Regions from separate parts of the Bradyrhizobium sp. BRP56 genome, predicted to be linked through region 1. Evidence: riboswitches for the same ligand, from Rfam matches in the RefSeq annotation. Region 1 holds a riboswitch; the other holds the start of a gene.
The links. Region 1 has a riboswitch for glycine ahead of I6F38_RS10805 (D-amino acid dehydrogenase). Riboswitches for the same ligand answer to the same signal wherever they lie in the genome.
Positions count from the first base shown of each region.

Region 1 (10,169 bases):
AGCCAGCGCCGCCTCGATATTGTCCGCGATCAACGCCGAGTTGTTGCGCAGCACGGAATTGAGCCTGATGTCGGCGAGCGCAGCGGGATCGTCCCGCGCCGCCAGCACGGTGCCGGCGTCACGGGCGTGCGGCCAAATAGCCGCGCCCACGGCAGCACTTGCTGCCACACCGACCACCGCCAAGCTGACGCGCACCCGATTCATCCCGATAAAACCTCTAGTTTTATTCGCCTTGGAGATAGTGTGCCGTTTTTGCGACACAACGGCTCCGACCAAAGGAGGGCTTCTCTGGGACGACAAGATTGTGTCGAATTTGCATGAGCAAATGAGCCATCGGGGCTCTAGGAATCAACTGTTCCCGCCAGTATGGTGCGCGGCATTTCGCGATGCCGCATGCTGTTGATTGCGTCTGCCCATCGTTGCCATCAAGGTGAGAATATGTCCGACCACGTCGTCCCGCACTTCCATAACGATGCCGGTGTCTCGGTGATCGAAATCGGATCGCAGGAGTTCATGTGCGTCGGCGCCAACCCGCCGTTCGACCATCCGCACGTGTTCCTCGACCTCGGCAATGACAACGAGATTATCTGCCCGTACTGCTCGACGCTCTATCGCTTCGCGTCCGACCTCGCGGCCGGCGAAGCGCGGCCGCCGGAATGCGTGCTGAAAGACAAGGTCGCCTGACCGCTCCGTGGCGCTGACGCGAACCGTCATCGTTGCAGGCGCCGGGATCGGAGGACTGACGGCGTCGCTGACACTGGCGGCACAGGGCTTTCGCGTCGTCGTGCTGGAGAAGGCCGAACGGCTCGAGGAAGCCGGCGCCGGCATCCAGCTCTCTCCCAATGCCAGCCGCATCCTGGTCGAGCTCGGGCTCAAGGAACCGCTTGCGCGGCACGCGGTCACGCCTGAATCCGTCAACATCCTGAGCGCGCGGGCCGGTGGCGAGATCGCACGGATGCCGCTTGGCCAGGCCGCCGAGTTCCGCGCCGGTGCACCCTATTGGGTGGTCCACCGCGCCGATTTGCAGGCCGCGCTGCAGGCCGCCGCGAGCGACCATCCCGATATCGATCTGCGGCTCGGCTGCCAGTTCGAGGACGTGACCAAGCATGCGCGAGGCCTCACCGTCGTCCAACGCCGCGGCAATTCACGGCAGGAGGAATTGGCCGTTGCGCTGATCGGCGCCGACGGCATCTGGTCGTCGGTGCGCGGGCATTTGTTTCCGGATGTGCAGCCGCAATTCTCCGGCCTGATCGCCTGGCGCGGCACGCTGGACGCCACCGCCCTGCCGCGTGAATACACCGCACCGCGCGTGCAGCTCTGGATGGGACCGGACGCGCATCTCGTCGCCTATCCCATCTCGGCCGGACGCCAGATCAACGTGGTCGCGATCGTATCGGGCACCTGGAACCGGCCGGGCTGGAGCGAGCCCGGCGACATCAACGAGATCAAGGGCGCATTCGCCACCGCGCGCTGGCCCGCGACGGCGCGGATGCTGATCGGCGCGGTCGACGGCTGGCGCAAATGGGCGCTGTTCACCCTGCCCGACATCGGCCGCTGGAGCGAAGGCGCGGTGACGCTGCTCGGCGATGCCGCGCATGCGATGCTGCCGTTCGCCGCGCAAGGCGCCGGCATGGCGATCGAGGATGCGGCCGTGCTCGCCAAGGCCTTGAGCGACAGCACCGGGGAAAACACCGCGGGCATTCCCGCCGCGTTGACGCGCTACGCACGGGCGCGGCGCGGACGCGTGCTGAAAGTGCAGCGCCTGGCGCGACAGCAGGGCCGCATCTATCATCTGCGCGGGCCGGCGGCGATCGCGCGCGATCTGGCGATCCGCGCCATCGGTCCGGAGCGCATGCTGGCGCGGCAGGACTGGATCTACGACTGGCGCGCCTGAACTCGGCGATCACGACCGACTCGTCCGGAAACGCAGGCTTAGTGGACGAGGCCCCGTGGTGCGCGCGGGCCCTTCGCCGCCGGCGTGGGAGCAGCGGGGGCAGCGGCCGCAGGCGTGTCCGGCGGGCTTTCATGGCACCTGCCTTTGCGCCAGGCCTCATCCGCCAGCTTCTGCTGGGAGTGGATCGAGATCAGCTCGTTGCGATAGACCATCTCGGAGACGACAGTACCGCCGACGCCGGTCTCCGCCTTGGCCATCAATTTTTCCTGATCCGCCGCGCGGGTCTTGAGATTGCTGCGCTCGTTCTCGAGCTGCTTGCAATCATAAAGCTCGTACTTGGCGGGATCGGCGAATGCCGACGGTACGGTGTCGCCGATCTGCGCGCAGCCGGAAACGCCCGCGGCCGAGGCGAGCAGCGCGATGACGGCCGCCGCGCGCGACAGCTTCAGGCGGCGTGGGAAACGAACAGACATTCAGCTTTCTTAACCGGACAGTGTTGAGATTGCCTAAAGCAGCCACCGGTGTCCGGATTGAGGCTCAATCGCGGCGGCGCGCTGCTTATCCCAATGCCCGGCCGTCGAGGCAAATGGAATTGCGGGCCGCCGCTTAAGCCTTTGAAAGCTCACCTGTTAGCACCGGATAATGACAATTCCACTCCGCGCCCAAACGCGCTAGAAATCGGCGCGCCTGGCGCAACGCGGACGTGGCGGAACTGGTAGACGCAAGGGACTTAAAATCCCTCGATGGCAACGTCGTGTGGGTTCGAGTCCCACCGCCCGCACCAACCTTCGCAGGCCACGCGCACCCACCACCCGGGAGGGCCAGCGTCGCGATGCTCGCCGCCTCGTGTTTTCCGGCTGTGGCGTGGTTCACACGCCGCAATCGCTGACTGTCGTAGTCTTGCCCGCATTTGGAAATTCCGGCCGCGCATTTTCGCGGCTGTTGCATTTCGAAATCAATTTTGGTCGGAGATCGGCGATGGAGATTGCGAAGCGCAATCGGATTGCCCGCGAAACGGCGCGCGATCATGGTGCCTTTACTCTCCAGCACGGCGACGATGCGGCTCATTGCAGCAACGGGCTCAATGCACAGAATTTCCGCAATGCTGTGCCCGACGACCGCGCGATCTACCGGCGATGGATCCGCGGCGCGATCATGCTGTACGGACTGCTCGCGTTTGCCGCTGGAGCGGTGGCCTGGATGAACGGAACCGGTATCGGACCGACGCAGCTCACGAGCCTGTCGAGCCCGACCAGCATGAGACCAGACCACGGCGATTAGCGGTCGCCGGTTCGGAACCCGTGCACTGCGTATTCGTTGTCATGCCGCAATTGGAGCATGATGATGCCGAACGACGATCCATCCGCGCAGCGCGCAACCGACCAACCCGATCAGCGCAAGGAGCGCCCCTCCCCGCCGCAGCACGCACCACAAGGCGGACCACCGCTCAGCGATGGACTGGAGCAGCTCCGCGACAGCCACACCTGACAAGCGACGGCGCGAAAAGAAAATGGCCGGGACAAGTCCCGGCCATTTGTTTTGCGTCAAGCCGCAAGCTTACTCGGACTTGTCGATGTTCCAGAAGATCGGCGTTGCCGGGCCGTCGAGCACGCCGGTCAGCGACTTCCGCCACGCGCTCGGAATGGTGTACTGGCCGAGCGGAACGTAGATCACCTGATCGTAGGCCTCGGTCTGGATTTCCGTGGCGATCTTCTTCTTTTCCTCAGCCGAGCCGGCGCGTGCGAACTTGTCACGCAGCTCCTCGATCTTCGGGTCTTCGGCCCAGCCGAACCAGCCGCCATTCTTGCCGCGACCGGTGATCGACGCGTTGACGATCGGATCGGAAACGTCGGCCGCGACCCAGTTGGTGAAGAACATGTTCCAGCCGCCTTCCTTGGGCGGCTTCTGGCTGGCGCGGCGGGTCACCACGGTCTGCCAGTCGGTGGCCTGCAGGTCGACCTTGAAGCCGGCCTCGCGCAACTGCTGCGCAGCCACGACCGGCTGGGCCTTCAACGTCGTGACGTCGCCCGGCGCCATGATCACCACGGGGGTGCCGTCATAGCCGGATGCGGCAAGCGCCTTCTTGGCTTCCGCCAGGCCGTTGCCCTTCACCAGCGTTTCGGCCCCGACGTCGGTCTCGAGCGGCGTGCCGCAGACGAAGAAGGCGCCGCAGATCCTCTGGTACTTGGCGTTGCCGACCAGCGCGTCGAGCACGTCCTTCTGGTTCATCGCCAGGAACGCAGCCCGGCGCACCTTCGGATTGTCGAACGGCGGATAGAGGAAGTTCATGCGTCCGAGAGTCTGGAAACCGAACTTGTTCAGGACGTCGATCTTGAGATCCGGATTGGCTTCGAGCACCGGCAGCATGTCGAACGGAAGGTTCTCCATGAAATCGATGTCGCCGGATTGCAGTGCGTTCACCGCGGTCTGCGCATCGGCCATCGTGACCCACTCGACGCGGTCGACCTTGACGACCTTGCCGCCCGCGGTCCAGCTCGCCGGCTCCTTGCGCGGCACGTAGTCCTTGTTCTTCTCATAGACCGCCTTCACGCCCGGCTGGAATTCCGCCTGCACGAATTTGAACGGTCCGGAGCCGATCTGTTCCGGGATCGGCTTGTCCGGCGGCGTCTCGGCAAGACGCTTCGGCATCATGAACGGCACGCGCGACGACGGCTTGCCGATCGATTCCAGCACGAGGCCGTAGGGTTCCTTCAGCTTCAGCGTGATGGTCTTGGCGTCGGTCGCCTCCAGGCTCGCGACGAAGTCCATCAGCTTCTGGCCCATGCCGTCGACCTTGCCCCAACGCTGCAGCGAGGCGACGCAGTCTTCCGCGGTGACCGGCGCGCCGTCGTGCCACTTCAGGCCGTCGCGCAGCGTGAACGTGTAGGTCAGCTTGTCGTCGGAAACCTTCCAGTCCGCCATCTGCGGCTGGATCTTGAAATTGGAATCCGTCGCCAGCAGCGTGTCATAGATCATGTAGCCATGATCGCGGGTGATGTAGGCCGTGGTCATGATCGGATCGATGACGCGCAGATCCGAGTGCATCACCGCGGTGATGGTCTTGCCCGCGGCCATCGCCTGCGGTGCGAATGACAATTCCTGCGGCGCGAACGACAGCGCGAGCGCCGTCAACGCGGCCGCTAGCGTGCGGTGTTTCCAACGCGAGATAGGGAACATGCAATCTCTCCTGACGTGTAACTGGTCAAAGCCGGCTTATTCGTTATGCATGCGGTTCGTTATTTAGGCGAACTAACATGCTGTATGGCTTGTGAAATCGAGACTTGCACCAAGCGCCAAGCGCGTCAATCGGTTTCAGGTCGCATCGGACGTACACAAACGAATGAGGCCGCGCGCCAGATTTTGGCTTTACAAAATCGTCGGCTGAGATTTTCGTAACGCGCGCGCGATGCCGGCGCCGTCAGAACAACAAGAGAGAACAACGATGAACCCCGCCAATCTCCCCTTTGATTCCGAAACGATGCTGCAGGGCCTGCGCAGCTGGGTGGAATGCGAAAGCCCGACCTGGGACGCCGCCGCGGTCGAACGCATGCTCGATCTCGCCGCCCGCGAGATGGCGATCATGGGTGCGACGATCGAGCGCATCGCCGGACGCCAGGGCTTCGCGGGCTGCGTCCGCGCCCGTTTTCCCCATCCGAAACAAGGCCAGCCCGGCATCCTGATCGCCGGCCATCTGGACACCGTTCACCCCGTCGGCACCATCGAGAAGCTGAAGTGGCGGCGCGAAGGCAACAAGTGCTTCGGGCCGGGCATCTTCGACATGAAGGGCGGCAACTACCTGTCGATCGAGGCGATCAGGCAATTGGCGCGCGCCTCCTTTACGACTCCGCTGCCGATCACCGTGCTGTTCACCCCCGACGAAGAGGTCGGCACGCCGTCGACGCGCGACATCATCGAGGCGGAAGCCGCGCGCAACAAATATGTGCTGGTGCCGGAGCCCGGCCGTCCGAACAACGGCGTCGTCACCGGCCGCTACGCGATCGCGCGCTTCAATCTGGAAGCCACCGGCAAGCCCAGCCATGCCGGCGCAACGCTGTCTTCCGGCCGCTCCGCGATCCGCGAGATGGCGCGACAGATCATCGCCATCGACGGCATGACCACCGAGGACTGCACCTTCTCGGTCGGCATCGTGCATGGCGGCCAGTGGGTCAATTGCGTCGCGACGACCTGCACCGGCGAAGCGCTGAGCATGGCCAAGCGCCAGGCCGATCTCGACCGCGGCGTCGAGCGCATGCTGGCACTGTCGGGCACCGCCAACGACGTGACCTTCAAGGTGACGCGCGGCGTCACCCGCCCGGTGTGGGAGCCCGATGCGGGCACCATGGCGCTCTATGAAAAGGCAAAAGGCCTTGCGGCAGCGATAGGTCTCGATCTGCCGCACGGCAGCGCCGGCGGCGGCTCGGACGGCAACTTCACCGGCGCGATGGGCATCCCCACGCTCGACGGCCTCGGCGTTCGCGGCGCCGATGCACATACGCTCAACGAACATATCGAGGTCGACAGCCTCGCCGAACGCGGCCGCCTGATGGCGGCACTGCTGGCGACGCTGGACTGACATCGATTGCACTGCACAACACGTTGGCACTGCCGGATCGAAATTTAGCCTTGTCCATTTTTAAGGCTTCGCCTACGGTCCGGCCGTCCAACGCGACGATGCGGGAGAGATCGAAGCGACAACATTCGTGTTGTTGCCTTCGGCGCCGACGGAGCAACCGCCCCGGAAACTCTCAGGCAAAAGGACTGTATCGTCAGGACGATCTGGAGAGAGACGAACATGGCCGCACATCAAGGGCCATGACGTCCACCGAAGGGGATAGTTCGCATCCGGCCCCGGCCCGATGCGGATCAAGCTCTCAGGTACCGTGACAGATGGGGCGCCGATGCCGGTTTCACCGGTGGTTCGGCGACTCTAACCCACGGGAGCCTGACGACTACCATGCCACACATCGCGATCATCGGCGCCGGCATCACCGGCGTAACGACGGCCTATGCCCTGCTTGAACGAGGCTACAAGGTGACTGTCCTCGACAGGCATCGCTACGCCGCGATGGAAACCTCGTTCGCCAATGGCGGACAACTCTCCGCCAGCAATGCCGAGGTGTGGAACAGCGCCGCGACCATCCTCAAGGGGCTGCGCTGGATGCTGAGAAGCGACGCGCCGCTGCTGATGAACCCGAAGCCGAGCTGGCACAAATATTCCTGGATCGGCGAGTTCATAGGCCACATCACGCGCTATCGCGGCAACACCATCGAGACCACGAAGCTCGCCATCGAAGCGCGCAAGCATCTGTACTCGATCGCAGAGCGCGAGAACATCGCCTTCGATCTCGAGCGCCGCGGCATCCTGCACGTCTATCACGACAGGGCCGGCTTCGAAGCCGGCCTCAAGGTCAACACGTTGCTGCAGCAAGGCGGGCTCGACCGCCGGCCGGTGACCCCGGACGAGATCCGCGTCATCGAACCCGCGCTGCAGACAACCTGCTATGGCGGCTTCTTCACGCCGTCGGACGCGACCGGCGATATTCACAAATTCACGCGTGGGCTTGCCGACGCCTGCATCCGCCGTGGCGCGAGCTTCATCCATGAAGCCGACGTCGACACGATCGCACACGGCGATGACGGCTTCCGCATCGGCTGGAACGAAGCTGCTTCACATGATGCTGCGGTCGCGACGCGACAGCAGCTACAGGCGGACGGGATCGCGATTTGCGCCGGCGTGGCGAGCCGCCACTTCGCCAGCCTGCTCAACGACCGCGTCAATGTCTATCCGGTGAAGGGCTATTCGATCACGGTGCAGCTCGATGCGCCGCAAAGCCGGAATGCCGCCCCAACCGTCAGCCTGCTCGATGAAGCCGCGAAGATCGTCACCAGCCGGCTCGGCGCCGACCGCTTCCGCGTCGCCGGCACTGCCGAGTTCAACGGCTTCAACCGCGACATTCGCGCCGATCGCATTCAACCGCTGGTGGACTGGGTGCGGCATCATTTCCCGGAGATCGATACGTCGAAAGTCGTGCCATGGGCGGGCTTGCGCCCGATGATGCCGAACATGATGCCGGTGGTTCGCGCCGGACGGATTCCGGGCGTGTTCTACAATACGGGCCACGGTCATCTCGGCTGGACGCTGTCGGCCGCGACGGCGCAGATGGTGGCCCAGGCGATCGACGATTGGCGCGACCTCGATACGCCGCCGATGGCGCCGTCGTTCGGTGCCGGGCTCGACGTGCCTGCCAACGCGCGCAAAGCTGAAATCAATCCACCTTCCAGTGGACTGCTTCGAACTTCACCGGAGGAATAATCGCGGCCAACAGGACTGATTAGCTGCACCGCAAAATCCGCAGCACCGATGGCATGGGACTTGCTCAAGTTCTACCGTGAGTCTGCTACCATCTGTGCTACGGTCTGGTGTGCAACGGTCCCGCTGGGGACTTCATCGACCACAACCCAACGGATCAAATTTGCTCGGATATCTGCTTCGCCGCATCCTCGCCGCCATTCCCGTGATGGGCGTGGTGGCTCTGTTCGTGTTCCTGTTGCTGCGGCTGACGCCGGGCGACCCGGCCGCCATCCTCGCCGGCGACAATGCGACGCCTGAACAGCTCGAACGCATTCGGACCTCGCTTGGTCTGAACGAGCCGATCTACATCCAGTTCTACACCTGGATCGCCAAGCTGCTGCACGGCGACCTCGGCGTCTCCCTGATCTCGAACAAGCCGATCCTCGAAATGATCGTCCCGCGCCTCGAGCCCTCGATCTCGGTCGCGCTGGCCACCATCATCCTCTCGATCCTGGTGGCGGTGCCGCTCGGCGTGATCGCGGCGTGGAAGCACGGCACCTGGATCGACCGCTTCGTGATGGGACTTTCCGTGCTCGGCTTCTCGGTGCCGGTGTTCGTGATCGGCTATGTGCTGATCCAGATCTTTGCGATTGATCTGCGCTGGGTTCCGGTACAGGGCTTCAAGAGCATCTCGGCCGGGTTCGGTCCATTCTTCCAGCGCCTCATCCTGCCGACCTGCACGCTCTCCTTCATCTATGTCGCGCTGATCGCACGCATGACGCGGGCCTCGATGCTCGATGTGCTCGGCGAGGATTACGTGCGCACGGCGCGGGCCAAGGGCATCGGCGAGACCGGCGTGCTGCTGCGCCATGCGCTGCGCAACGCCGCCGTGCCGGTCATCACGGTGATCGGTTCCGGCTTCGCGCTGCTGATCTCCGGCGTCGTCGTCACCGAAAGCGTGTTCAACCTGCCCGGCATCGGCCGCCTCACCGTCGATGCGGTGCTGGCGCGCGACTATCCGGTGATCCAGGCGATGATCCTGTTGACGTCGGGTATCTACGTCGCGGTCAATCTGTTGATCGACCTCGCCTACACCCTGCTCGATCCTCGTATCCGGTACTGAGCAATGGCGATCGAAACCCTTCCCGAATCCTCGCTTCCCGTCACCCGGCCGTTCCGCGTCAAGTTCGGCTTCCTGACGTCGACGCCGATCATCGCGATTGCGACGATCAGCCTCGCCCTCATCATCCTGATGGCGATCTTCGCGCCGCTGCTTGCGCCGCATGATCCTCTGCTGCTGACGCCGTCACAGCGGCTGAAGCCGTCGAGCGCGCAATATCTGCTCGGCACCGACGCCTATGGCCGCGACCTGTTGTCGCGCATCATCTACGGCGCACGGATCTCGCTGGTGATCGGGCTCGGCGCCGCCGTCTGCTCGATCGCCATCGGCCTTCTGATCGGCCTCGTCGCCGGCTTCTTCCGCTGGGTCGATGCGGTGCTGATGCGCGTGATGGACGGCTTGATGGCGATCCCCGCCATCCTGCTCGCGATCGCCGTGGTGTCGCTGTCGGGGGCCAGCATCTGGACCGTGATGGTCGCGATCACCATCCCCGAGATCCCGCGCGTGGCGCGGCTGGTGCGCTCGGTGGTGCTGACCGCACGCGAGGAGCCTTATGTCGAGGCCGCGATCTCGCTCGGCAGCAGCCTGCCGAAGATCATGTGGCGGCATTTGATGCCGAACACCATCGCGCCGCTGATCGTGCAAGGCACCTATGTCTGCGCGTCCGCGATCCTGACCGAGGCGATCCTGTCGTTCCTCGGCGCCGGCATCTCGCCGGAAACGCCGACCTGGGGCAACATCATGGCCGAGGGCCGCGCCTATTTCCAGGTCAAGCCGTCGCTGATCTTCTGGCCGGGGCTGCTGCTCTCGATCGCCATTCTCAGCGTCAACCTGATCGGCGACGCCGCGCGCGACGCGCTCGA
Region 1 is NZ_JADYVV010000011.1:129,808-139,976, forward strand. It holds gene I6F38_RS10765 (hypothetical protein) at 1-204, opposite strand, end outside; gene I6F38_RS10770 (zinc-finger domain-containing protein) at 439-684, shown strand; gene I6F38_RS10775 (FAD-dependent monooxygenase) at 692-1,894, shown strand; gene I6F38_RS10780 (twin-arginine translocation pathway signal) at 1,933-2,367, opposite strand; tRNA gene I6F38_RS10785 (tRNA-Leu) at 2,592-2,678, shown strand; gene I6F38_RS10790 (hypothetical protein) at 2,873-3,175, shown strand; gene I6F38_RS10795 (ABC transporter substrate-binding protein) at 3,452-5,071, opposite strand; gene I6F38_RS10800 (M20/M25/M40 family metallo-hydrolase) at 5,337-6,467, shown strand; glycine riboswitch at 6,559-6,665, shown strand; glycine riboswitch at 6,669-6,783, shown strand; gene I6F38_RS10805 (D-amino acid dehydrogenase) at 6,849-8,207, shown strand; gene I6F38_RS10810 (ABC transporter permease) at 8,368-9,309, shown strand; gene I6F38_RS10815 (ABC transporter permease) at 9,313-10,169, shown strand, end outside.

Region 2 (10,169 bases), on a different contig from region 1:
TCGAGCGCGATGCCGAGCGTGGTCGCGCCGATGCGCAGATTGATCCGCTCCGCCTGCGCGCGGCTGACGAGCTCGATCCGCCTGCTACCTGCCTCGACGGTCACGGTATCGAAGAACGCTTCGCTGGTCGGCGCAAAGCCGAGCTTGCGCAGGCCGGCCGCGAGCACGGTGGCGCGGCGATGCACGCTGCGTGCGATATGGGTCAGGCCCTCGGGACCGTGATAGACCGCATACATCGAGGCGATCACGGCGAGCAGCACCTGCGCGGTGCAGATGTTCGAGGTCGCCTTCTCGCGGCGGATATGCTGCTCGCGGGTCTGCAGCGCGAGGCGATAGGCGGGCTGCCCACGCGAATCCACCGAAAGGCCGACGATGCGGCCGGGCAGCGAGCGCTTCAGCGTGTCGCGCACCGCCATATAGGCGGCGTGCGGTCCGCCGTACCCCATCGGCACGCCGAACCGCTGCGCCGAACCGATCGCGATGTCGGCGCCGAGCTCCCCGGGCGAGGCGAGCAGCGTCAGCGACAGCAGGTCCGCCGCGACGATCGCAAGCGCGCCCTTGGCGCGCAGCGACGCGATGGCAGGCTTGAGGTCGCGAACCGCGCCCGATGTGCCCGGATATTGCAGCAGCGCGCCGAGTACGTCGGCGTTGTCGAGCTCGGTCAGGGGATCGCCGACCACCAGCGCCCAGCCCAGCGGCGCGGCGCGCGTGCGCATTACCGCCAGCGTCTGCGGATGCACCTCCTTGTCGACGAAGAACACCTTCGCCTTGACCTGCGAGTGGCGCTCGGCGAGCGCCATCGCTTCCGCCGCTGCCGTCGCCTCGTCAAGCAGCGAGGCGTTGGCGACGTCGAGCCCGGTCAGATCGCAGATCATGGTCTGGAAGTTGAACAGCGCCTCGAGCCGGCCCTGGCTGATCTCCGGCTGGTACGGCGTATAGGCGGTGTACCAGGCCGGGTTCTCCAGAATGTTGCGCTGGATCACGGCGGGCAGGATGGTGCCGGAATAGCCCTGGCCGATCAGCGAGGTGAACACCTGGTTCTGCGCGGCGAGCTCGCCCATATGCGCGAGCGCCTCGGTCTCGCTCAGCGCCCGGCCGAGATCGAGCGGCGCCTTCTGCCGGATCGACGCCGGCAGCGTCTCGTTCATCAGCGCCTGCAGGCTCGCGGCGCCGACCGTCTCCAGCATCGCGTTGACGTCGCGCGGCGACGGTCCGATGTGGCGGCGGACGAAATCGGTGGCGGCTTCATTGATCGGCTTGAAGGGCGCGTTCATGGGCTGATCCTCGGGTGATCCTTTAGGCGGTGTGCGCGGCGTAGGCGGCCTCGTCCATCAGGCCGCCGAGCTCGCCCTTGTCGGCAATCTTCAGCTTGAAGAACCAGGCCTTGCCGCCGGCGTCGGAATTGACCAGCGCCGGCTCGGCGGCGAGCGCGTCGTTGACCTCGACCACCTCGCCTGAGATCGGCGCGTAAACGTCGGAGGCGGCCTTGACGGATTCCACGACAGCGGCGGCCTCGGCCTTCTTCAGGCTGCGGCCGATCTTGGGCAGTTCGACGAACACGACGTCGCCGAGTTGCGACTGCGCATAGTCGGTGATGCCGATCGTGGCGACGTCGCCCTCGATGCGGAGCCATTCGTGGTCGGACGTGTACAGCGTCGTCATGGGGATCGATCCTTTGGCGTTCAGCGTTTGTAGGTATTGGGGACGAAGGGCGTAGCGGCGACCTTGAGCGGCAGCCGCTGGCCGCGCACTTCGGCGAAAACGGTGGTGCCGACGGCGGAAAGGGCCGTGGGCAGGTAGCCCATCGCAACCGGCGCATTGAGGCTCGGGCCGAAGCCGCCCGAGGTCACCTTGCCGATCTGCTCGGTCGAGCCGGCATCGGCGAACAGCGCGGCGCCTTCGCGCACCGGTGCGCGGCCGTCGGGCTTCAGGCCGACCCGTCGGCGCGCGGCGCCATCTGCGAATTGAGCGAGAATTTTGTCGGCGCCGGGGAAGCCGCCGGCGCGGGCGCCGTCGCTGCGGCGAACCTTCTGCACCGACCATTCCAGCGCGCCTTCGACCGGCGTCGTCGTGGTGTCGATGTCGTGGCCATAGAGGCACAGCCCGGCTTCGAGCCGCAGGCTGTCGCGCGCGCCGAGCCCGATCGGCAACACGTCGGGATTGTCGAGCAGCGCGGTGACCAGGGCTTCCACCTTGTCCGCGGGCACGGAAATCTCAAAGCCGTCCTCGCCGGTATAGCCGGAGCGCGAGACGAAGCAGTCGACGTCGCTGACGCGGCGCGGACCGGCGTCCATGAATTTCATCGAACCGACATCTGCACAAAGTTTCGCCAGCGCCGATTCGGCTTTCGGGCCCTGCAGCGCGACCAGCGCGCGGTCGGCCAGCGACACGATCTCGCAGGCGTCGGAGAGATTCGCACGCAGATGCGCCTCGTCCTCGGCCTTGCAGGCGGCGTTGACCACCAGGAACAGGTGATCGCCAAAATTCGCCACCATCAGGTCGTCGAGCAGGCCACCGTCATTGTTGGTGAATTGCGCGTAGCGCTGCCGTCCCGGCGCGATGCCGACGATGTCCTGCGGCACCAGTTTTTCCAGCGCGAGCGCGGCATCCGCGACCTTGCCGGATTTGGCCCTCAGCGCGAGCTGGCCCATGTGCGACACATCGAACAGGCCGGCTTCCTTGCGGGTGTGCAGGTGCTCCTTCAGCACGCCGGCCGCGTATTGCACCGGCATGTCGTAGCCGGCGAACGGCACCATCTTGGCGCCGCGCGCCAGGTGCAGCGCGTGCAGCGGGGTCTGTTTCAGCGGGGAGGTTTCGCGCGCAAGCATCACAGGGCCCTCGCGGTTCCCGCCGGGGACCTATTTCCCCTTGAGAAACCTGCAGAAAGCCCCATCTGTCGCTGTGCCTGAGAGTATTATCCCGTCGGCGGACGCATCGGGGCGAACCCCAGCGTCTCTTTCCAGATGTCAGACGTCACGCGGTCCTTTTGCCTGAGAGTTTCCGGGGCGGTTGCTCCTTCGGCGCCGGCGGTAAGGCCGGTCTCTCCCGACGTGACTAGGTATAGGTAGGTAGAAAACACGGCGCCACCAAGACTGTCAACGCAGCTGCAGCAACTATCCAATGGGCTTTGTGCTGCCGCGGCAAGCCCATGATCCGCCTGCACAGTTTCTGGACACCGCAGCTGGCAATGTCTAAAAGCGTTCGGCCGGAAAATGACGCCTTTTTGCGGCTGGCCGGCCCCTTTTTCCGATTGGATGAACATGAGCAGCGTCAACGACATCAGGTCGACATTTCTGAACTACTTCAAGGCGAACGGGCACGAGATCGTGGCCTCGTCGCCGCTGGTGCCGCGCAACGACCCGACCTTGATGTTCAACAATGCCGGCATGGTGCAGTTCAAGAACGTCTTCACCGGGATCGAGAAGCGTCCCTATCAGCGTGCCACCACGGCGCAGAAATGCGTGCGCGCCGGCGGCAAGCACAACGACCTCGACAATGTCGGCTACACCGCGCGCCATCTCACCTTCTTCGAGATGCTCGGCAACTTCTCGTTCGGCGATTACTTCAAGGAGCGCGCGATCGAGCTCGCCTGGAATCTGATCACCAAGGATTTCGGGCTGAAGAAGGACAAGCTGCTGGTCACCGTCTACCACACCGACGACGAGGCGGCCGGCTACTGGAAAAAGATCGCGGGCTTCTCGGACGACCGCATCATCCGCATCCCGACCTCGGACAATTTCTGGGCGATGGGCGATACCGGCCCGTGCGGGCCGTGCTCCGAAATCTTTATCGATCGCGGCGAGCACATCTGGGGCGGTCCGCCGGGCACGCCTGAGGAGGACGGCGACCGCTTCCTGGAGTTCTGGAACCTGGTGTTCATGCAGTACGAGCAGGTGACGAAGGAGGAGCGCGTGGCGCTGCCGCGTCCCTCGATCGATACCGGCATGGGCCTGGAGCGCATGGCGTCGATCTTGCAGGGCGTCGAAAGCGTGTTCGAGAGCGACCTGTTCCGCAACCTGATCGATGCGGCATCGTCGGCGCTCGGCCATGGGCCGAACGCGCAGAACGTGGCGTCGTACCGGGTGATCGCGGACCATCTGCGTTCGTCGGCTTTCCTGATCGCCGACGGCGTGCTGCCGTCGAACGAGGGCCGCGGCTATGTGCTGCGCCGGATCATGCGCCGCGCGATGCGCCATGCGCAGCTTCTGGGCGCGAGCGAGCCGCTGATGCATCGGCTGGTCTGGGCGCTGGTCCGCGAGATGGGCCAGGCTTATCCGGACTTGGTGCGCGCCGAGAAGCTGATCGAGGAGACGCTGCGGCTGGAAGAGACGCGGTTCCGCAAGACCCTGGTGCGCGGATTGTCGCTGCTCGACGAGAAGAGCGCCGGCCTCAAGAAGGGCGACATGTTCGATGGCGACACCGCCTTCACCCTGTACGACACCTTTGGTTTCCCGCTGGACCTGACCCAGGACGCGTTGAAGTCGCGCGGCATCAGCGTCGACCAGGCGGCGTTCACCGACGCGATGGAGCGCCAGCGCATCAAGGCGCGTGCGTCCTGGGCAGGTTCGGGCGAGGCGGCGAGCGAGGCGATCTGGTTCCCGCTGCGCGAGAAGCTCGGCGCGACCGAATTCCTCGGCTACGAGACCGAGAGCGCGGAAGGCGCGGTGACGGCGCTGATCAAGGACGGCGCCGAGGTCGAGAGCCTGAAGGCCGGCGAGAGCGGCGCGATCGTGCTGAACCAGACCCCGTTCTACGGCGAGTCCGGCGGCCAGGTCGGCGACACTGGCGTGCTGACCGGGGAGGGCGTCAAGTTCCGCGTCACCGACACGCAGAAGAAGGCCGGCGATCTGTTGGTGCATCTCGGCACGGTGGAGCAGGGCACGCTCGGCGTCGGCACCGCATTACAGCTCGAGGTCGACCACACCAGGCGCTCGTCGATCCGCGCCAACCATTCGGCGACGCATCTGTTGCACGAGGCGCTCCGCCAGGTGCTTGGCGATCACATCGCGCAGCGCGGCTCGCTGGTGACGCCGGACCGGCTGCGCTTCGACTTCGTGCATCCGAAGCAGATCACGCCGGAAGAGCTCGCCCGGATCGAGGACATCGCCAACGATGTCGTGCTGGAGAATGACGAGGTCACGACCCGGGTCATGGGCGTCGACGATGCCCGCGAGGCCGGCGCCCGCGCGCTGTTCGGCGAGAAGTACGGCGACGAGGTTCGCGTCGTGTCGATGGGCAAGGGCGCCCGCGATCACGGCCAGAACGCGCTTGGCTGGTCGGTCGAGCTCTGCGGCGGCACCCATGTCCGCCGCACCGGTGACATCGGCATGATCTCGGTGACCAGCGAGGGCGCGGTGGCGTCCGGCGTGCGCCGCATCGAGGCGCTGACCGGGCATCACGCGCGCAAGCACGCCAACGACACTATCGCGCTGGCCAAGACCGCGGCGCTGGAGCTGCGCACCACGATCGAGGACGTGCCGGCGCGCATCACAGCGCTGATGGAAGAGCGCAAGAAGCTCGAGCGCGATCTCTCCGACGCCCGCAAGAAGCTCGCGATGGGCGGCGGCGGTGCGTCGAACGGCGCCGCCTCAGCCGTTCGCGAGGTCGGCAATGTCAAGCTGCTGGCGCGCGCGGTCGAGGGCGTCGAGACCAAGGATCTCAAGAGTCTCGTTGACGACGGCAAGAAGCAAATCGGCTCGGGCGTGGTCGCGATCGTCGGCGTCACCGAGGACGGCAAGGCCGGCATCGTGGTCGGCGTCACCGCCGATCTGACCGCGCGGTTCAACGCGGTCGAGCTCGTGCGCAAGGGCTCCGAGGTGCTCGGCGGCAAGGGCGGCGGCGGCCGGCCCGACATGGCGCAGGCCGGCGGGCCCGACGGCGCCAAGGCCGACGCCGCGCTGTCGGCGATCGAACAGGCCATGACTCAACAGGCATCGGCCGGCGCCTGACGGAGAGGCTGATCGTGGCGACGGCTCCGCTCAAGCCCACGATCGGCGATCCCGGGCTGCGCGACCGTCTCTACGAGCTGCTCGAACGTGATGATCTGCCGCATTCGGGCGGCTTGCGGTTTGCCCGGGTCATCGTCGCCATCATCGCCGTCGACGTGCTGGCGGCGATCCTGGCCTCCGTGCCCGAGATCGACGCGCAGTTCGGCTGGCTGCTGACGACCATCGAGATCGCGGCGGTCATTGCCTTCGCGCTGGAATATGCCGCGCGGCTCTGGAGCGTGGTCGGCCACTCGCTGCGCGACGTGACGCCGGCGCGGGCGCGGCTGGAATACGCCTTCTCGGCGCTCGGCGTGATCGACCTGCTGGCCTTCCTGCCATCGGCCGTCGCGCTTGCGATCGGCGACAAGACCGCGCTGGTGCTGTTCGGCATGCTGCCGTTCCTCAAGCTGGTGCGCTACTCGACCGCGATGCGCTCGCTGCTGGCGGCGCTGCATGCCGAGCGGCGCACGCTGTTCGGCTGCGTGGTGATCCTGACCGGCGCGGTGCTGCTGTTTGCCTCGCTGCTCTATGCCATCGAGCACAAAGTGCAGCCGGACAAGTTCGGCACCATGCCGCAGGCGATGTGGTGGGCGATCGTGACGCTCGGCACCGTCGGTTACGGCGATGTCGTCCCGATTACGCCGCTCGGCCGGACCGTCACGGTGGTCGCGATCGTCGTCGGCTTCGCGATGATCGCGCTGCCGGTCGCGATCATCTCGACCGCGTTCGCCGACGAGGTCCGGCGCCGCGACTTCGTCGTGACCTGGGGCATGCTGGCGCGGGTGCCGCTGTTCTCACATCTCAACGCCGCCGATATCTCCGACATCATGCGATTGCTGCGGTCGCAGACCATCGAGGCCGGCGAGGTGCTGGTGCGGCGCGGCGATGCGGCGTCATCGATGTATTTCATCACCGCCGGTGAGGTCGAGATCGACCTGCCGAGCCAGCTTGTGCGGCTTTCCGACGGCGCGTTCTTCGGCGAGATCGCGCTGCTGCGGCGGACCAGCCGCTCCGGCACGGTGACGGCGACGCGCAAGACCAAGCTCCTGGTGCTCGATGCGCAGGACTTCCATGCCCTGATCGAGCGCATGCCGGCGCTCGCCGCGCATGTCCGGGAGACCGCCGAGGCGCGGCTTGCCGACCCGATCGCGGCCGGCGGCGACCTTGCCGCCGCAGAGATCGCCCAGGCGCCGCGCGAAACCGACGGCGGCATCCGCGACTAGAACCTCATTCCGATTGAATCGGAACGAGGCCTCGATTCTTCGTTTGGCGCGTTTTCTTCACGCGAACCGGTAACCACTTCGCTCGAAAACGCTTAGTCCCGTCGCAGGAACACGTAATCCGCCGAATACGCCGCGCTCTTCAGCGCGCCGGCCTTGTCGCAGGCGCCGCTGAACTCGCCGCCCGAGGTGTTGATCCGCTGCACGGTTGCGACGCCGGAGAGCAGGCCGTTGCCGCGATGGGCGATCACCTCGAGCTTCAGCCAGGGAATATCGGCGGCGGTGGCGCCGGGTGCGCTGCCGGCGGCGCGGGCGGTCACGACGCTGCCGTCGACGTGCTCCCAGTTCGGACCCGCATAATGCCGGCCGACCGTGCGGCCGTCGGCGATCAGGGTCGCGACCGGTTCGCGGAACGACCAGGCGAGCTTGCCGTCGCTGACCGGCTTGCACTCATAGACCTGCACGCCCTCGGCATGGACGGTAAGGATCTTGGACTCGCCAGGCGCCGCGACGGCGTCGGGCAGGGGATCGGCAGCGAATGCCGCCGACGTGGTGAGCGAGAACGATGCGAGCACGACGGCTCTGACAAGGGCCACGGTCATGCTCGCACCTGTCTTCCCAGGATGACGGCCTCAGGCCGCGATCGCCTTCACGAGGTTGTCGGATACCTTGTCGAGGAATCCGGTGGTCGAGAGCCAGCGCTGGTCGGCGCCGACCAGGAGCGCGAGGTCCTTGGTCATGTAGCCCTCTTCGACGGTCGCGACGCAGACCTTCTCCAGGGTGGTGGCGAACTTCGCCAGCGCCTCGTTGTTGTCGAGCTTGGCGCGATGGGCGAGGCCACGGGTCCAGGCGAAGATCGACGCGATCGAGTTGGTCGAGGTCTCCTTGCCCTTCTGGTGCTCGCGGTAGTGGCGGGTCACGGTGCCGTGGGCGGCTTCGGCTTCCACGGTCTTGCCGTCCGGGGTGAGCAGCACCGAGGTCATCAGGCCGAGCGAGCCGTAGCCCTGGGCCACGGTGTCGGACTGCACGTCGCCGTCATAGTTCTTGCAGGCCCAGACATAGCCGCCGGACCATTTCAGCGCCGAGGCCACCATGTCGTCGATCAGGCGGTGCTCGTAGGTCAGGCCCTTGGCGTCGAATTCCTTCTTGAACTCGCGGTCGAAGACGTCCTGGAAGATGTCTTTGAACCGACCGTCATAGACCTTCAGAATCGTGTTCTTGGTCGACAGATAGACCGGGTAATTGCGCATCAGGCCGTAATTGAACGAGGCGCGGGCGAAATCGGTGATGGAATCGTCGAGATTGTACATCTCCATCGCGACGCCGGCGCCGGGCGCCTTGAACACTTCCTTCTCGATCACGGTGCCGTCCTCGCCGACGAACTTCAGCGACAGCGTGCCCTTGCCAGGGAACTTGATGTCGGTGGCGCGGTACTGGTCGCCATAGGCATGGCGGCCGATGATGATCGGCTTGGTCCAGCCGGGAACCAGGCGCGGCACGTTCTTGCAGATGATCGGCTCGCGGAAGATGCAGCCGCCGAGGATGTTGCGGATGGTGCCGTTCGGCGACTTCCACATCTGCTTCAGGCCGAACTCCTTCACCCGGGCCTCGTCGGGGGTGATGGTGGCGCATTTGACGCCGACGCCGACCTTCTTGATGGCTTCGGCGGCGTCGATGGTCACCTGGTCGTTGGTCTCATCGCGGTATTCCATGCCCAGATCGAAATAGAGCAGTTCGACATCCAGGAACGGGTTGATCAGCTTGTCCTTGATGTACTGCCAGATGATCCGGGTCATCTCGTCGCCATCGAGCTCGACGACGGGGTTGGATACCTTGATTTTTGCCATGATGGGGAGGCCCTCTTGGGAACGGCGCGCTTTTGACGGCGGGGATGGAAAAGATGCCTGCGCTATAGCACCGCCCGGGGGCGGGCGGAAGCGGAGGGGTTATGCACTTTCAGCCCATCTTTTCACCTAAAATGGGACCTGAGTGGCCGTCCCCGCGACGATGTACCAGGTGACGAACAGGCCCGCGATCAGGGCCCCCGGCAGGCTCGATCCGGTCCGCCGCCAGGTGAAGGTCGCGATCACGGCGACGATCGCGAGCAGCGGCACGAACTGGATCGCGACGATGGTCGAGAGCGGCACGAAACCGGGGTCCGGGACCGGGTTGAACAGCTTCCCCGTCAGCCACAACGTGCCGTATTGCAGCACCAGTAACACGATGAAACCGAACGTCAGCGCCAGGATGTTGGTCAGGTACAGCGCCCCGCGCGGCGCATCCATGGTCGAGAAATTCCGGTGCAGCACGTGCAGCGCCACGACGAAAAACGCCGTGAACGGAATCAGATAGATCAGGAAGATGAGGAATTGCTTCGCGCTCATCAACTTGAGTGCGACGATCCAGAAGCGGAAGTCGATCTTGAAGGCGAGGTCGGCAAGCCACAGCGTGGCATAGCCGACCGCGACCGAAGCCAGCGCGATCACGACGGATTGACCGACGAGGCCGGTCCGGCTGGCGCGCCTCGGGGCGAACCGCATCAGGGCGAGCGTGATCAGGCCGTTGATGATGGCCCAGACCAGGATCTGGTTGGTGATGCCCTGCGGGAGGAACGCGCTCGGGGTGACGAAGGTGCCGCCCAGTGCAAAGGCCGGGTAATAGGTCAGCGCCGGGATGAAGGCGGACAGGATGAACGCCGTGGTCCAGCGCCGGCCGCTCGCGGCCTGATGCGCCGGCATGGTGCCGTCGGCAACCGCCGGCAGCCGCAGGCGGGAGAACATCGGTGCCTCCAGCAAGCCGTCGAACGTGCCGATCACCAGGACGATAAAGCCGATCAGCGCGACCAGCGTGCCGATCTCCTTGCGGAACCAGATCTGGTCGTCGACCGGACGCGGCGTGCCGCCCTTCAGCGTCTTGGCGAACCAGTCGAGGCTGTAGCCGATCGCCTCATGCGAGATGTGCT
Region 2 is NZ_JADYVV010000101.1:2,500-12,668, reverse strand. It holds gene gcvP (aminomethyl-transferring glycine dehydrogenase) at 1-1,274, opposite strand, end outside; gene gcvH (glycine cleavage system protein GcvH) at 1,297-1,662, opposite strand; gene gcvT (glycine cleavage system aminomethyltransferase GcvT) at 1,683-2,828, opposite strand; glycine riboswitch at 2,970-3,058, opposite strand; gene alaS (alanine--tRNA ligase) at 3,261-5,948, shown strand; gene I6F38_RS40510 (cyclic nucleotide-gated ion channel) at 5,960-7,210, shown strand; gene I6F38_RS40505 (DUF3455 domain-containing protein) at 7,303-7,809, opposite strand; gene I6F38_RS40500 (NADP-dependent isocitrate dehydrogenase) at 7,840-9,054, opposite strand; gene I6F38_RS40495 (alpha/beta hydrolase) at 9,181-10,169, opposite strand, start outside.
Region 2: it holds a riboswitch for glycine, as region 1 does, so the genes downstream of both, gcvT (glycine cleavage system aminomethyltransferase GcvT) here and I6F38_RS10805 (D-amino acid dehydrogenase) in region 1, are expected to answer to the same signal.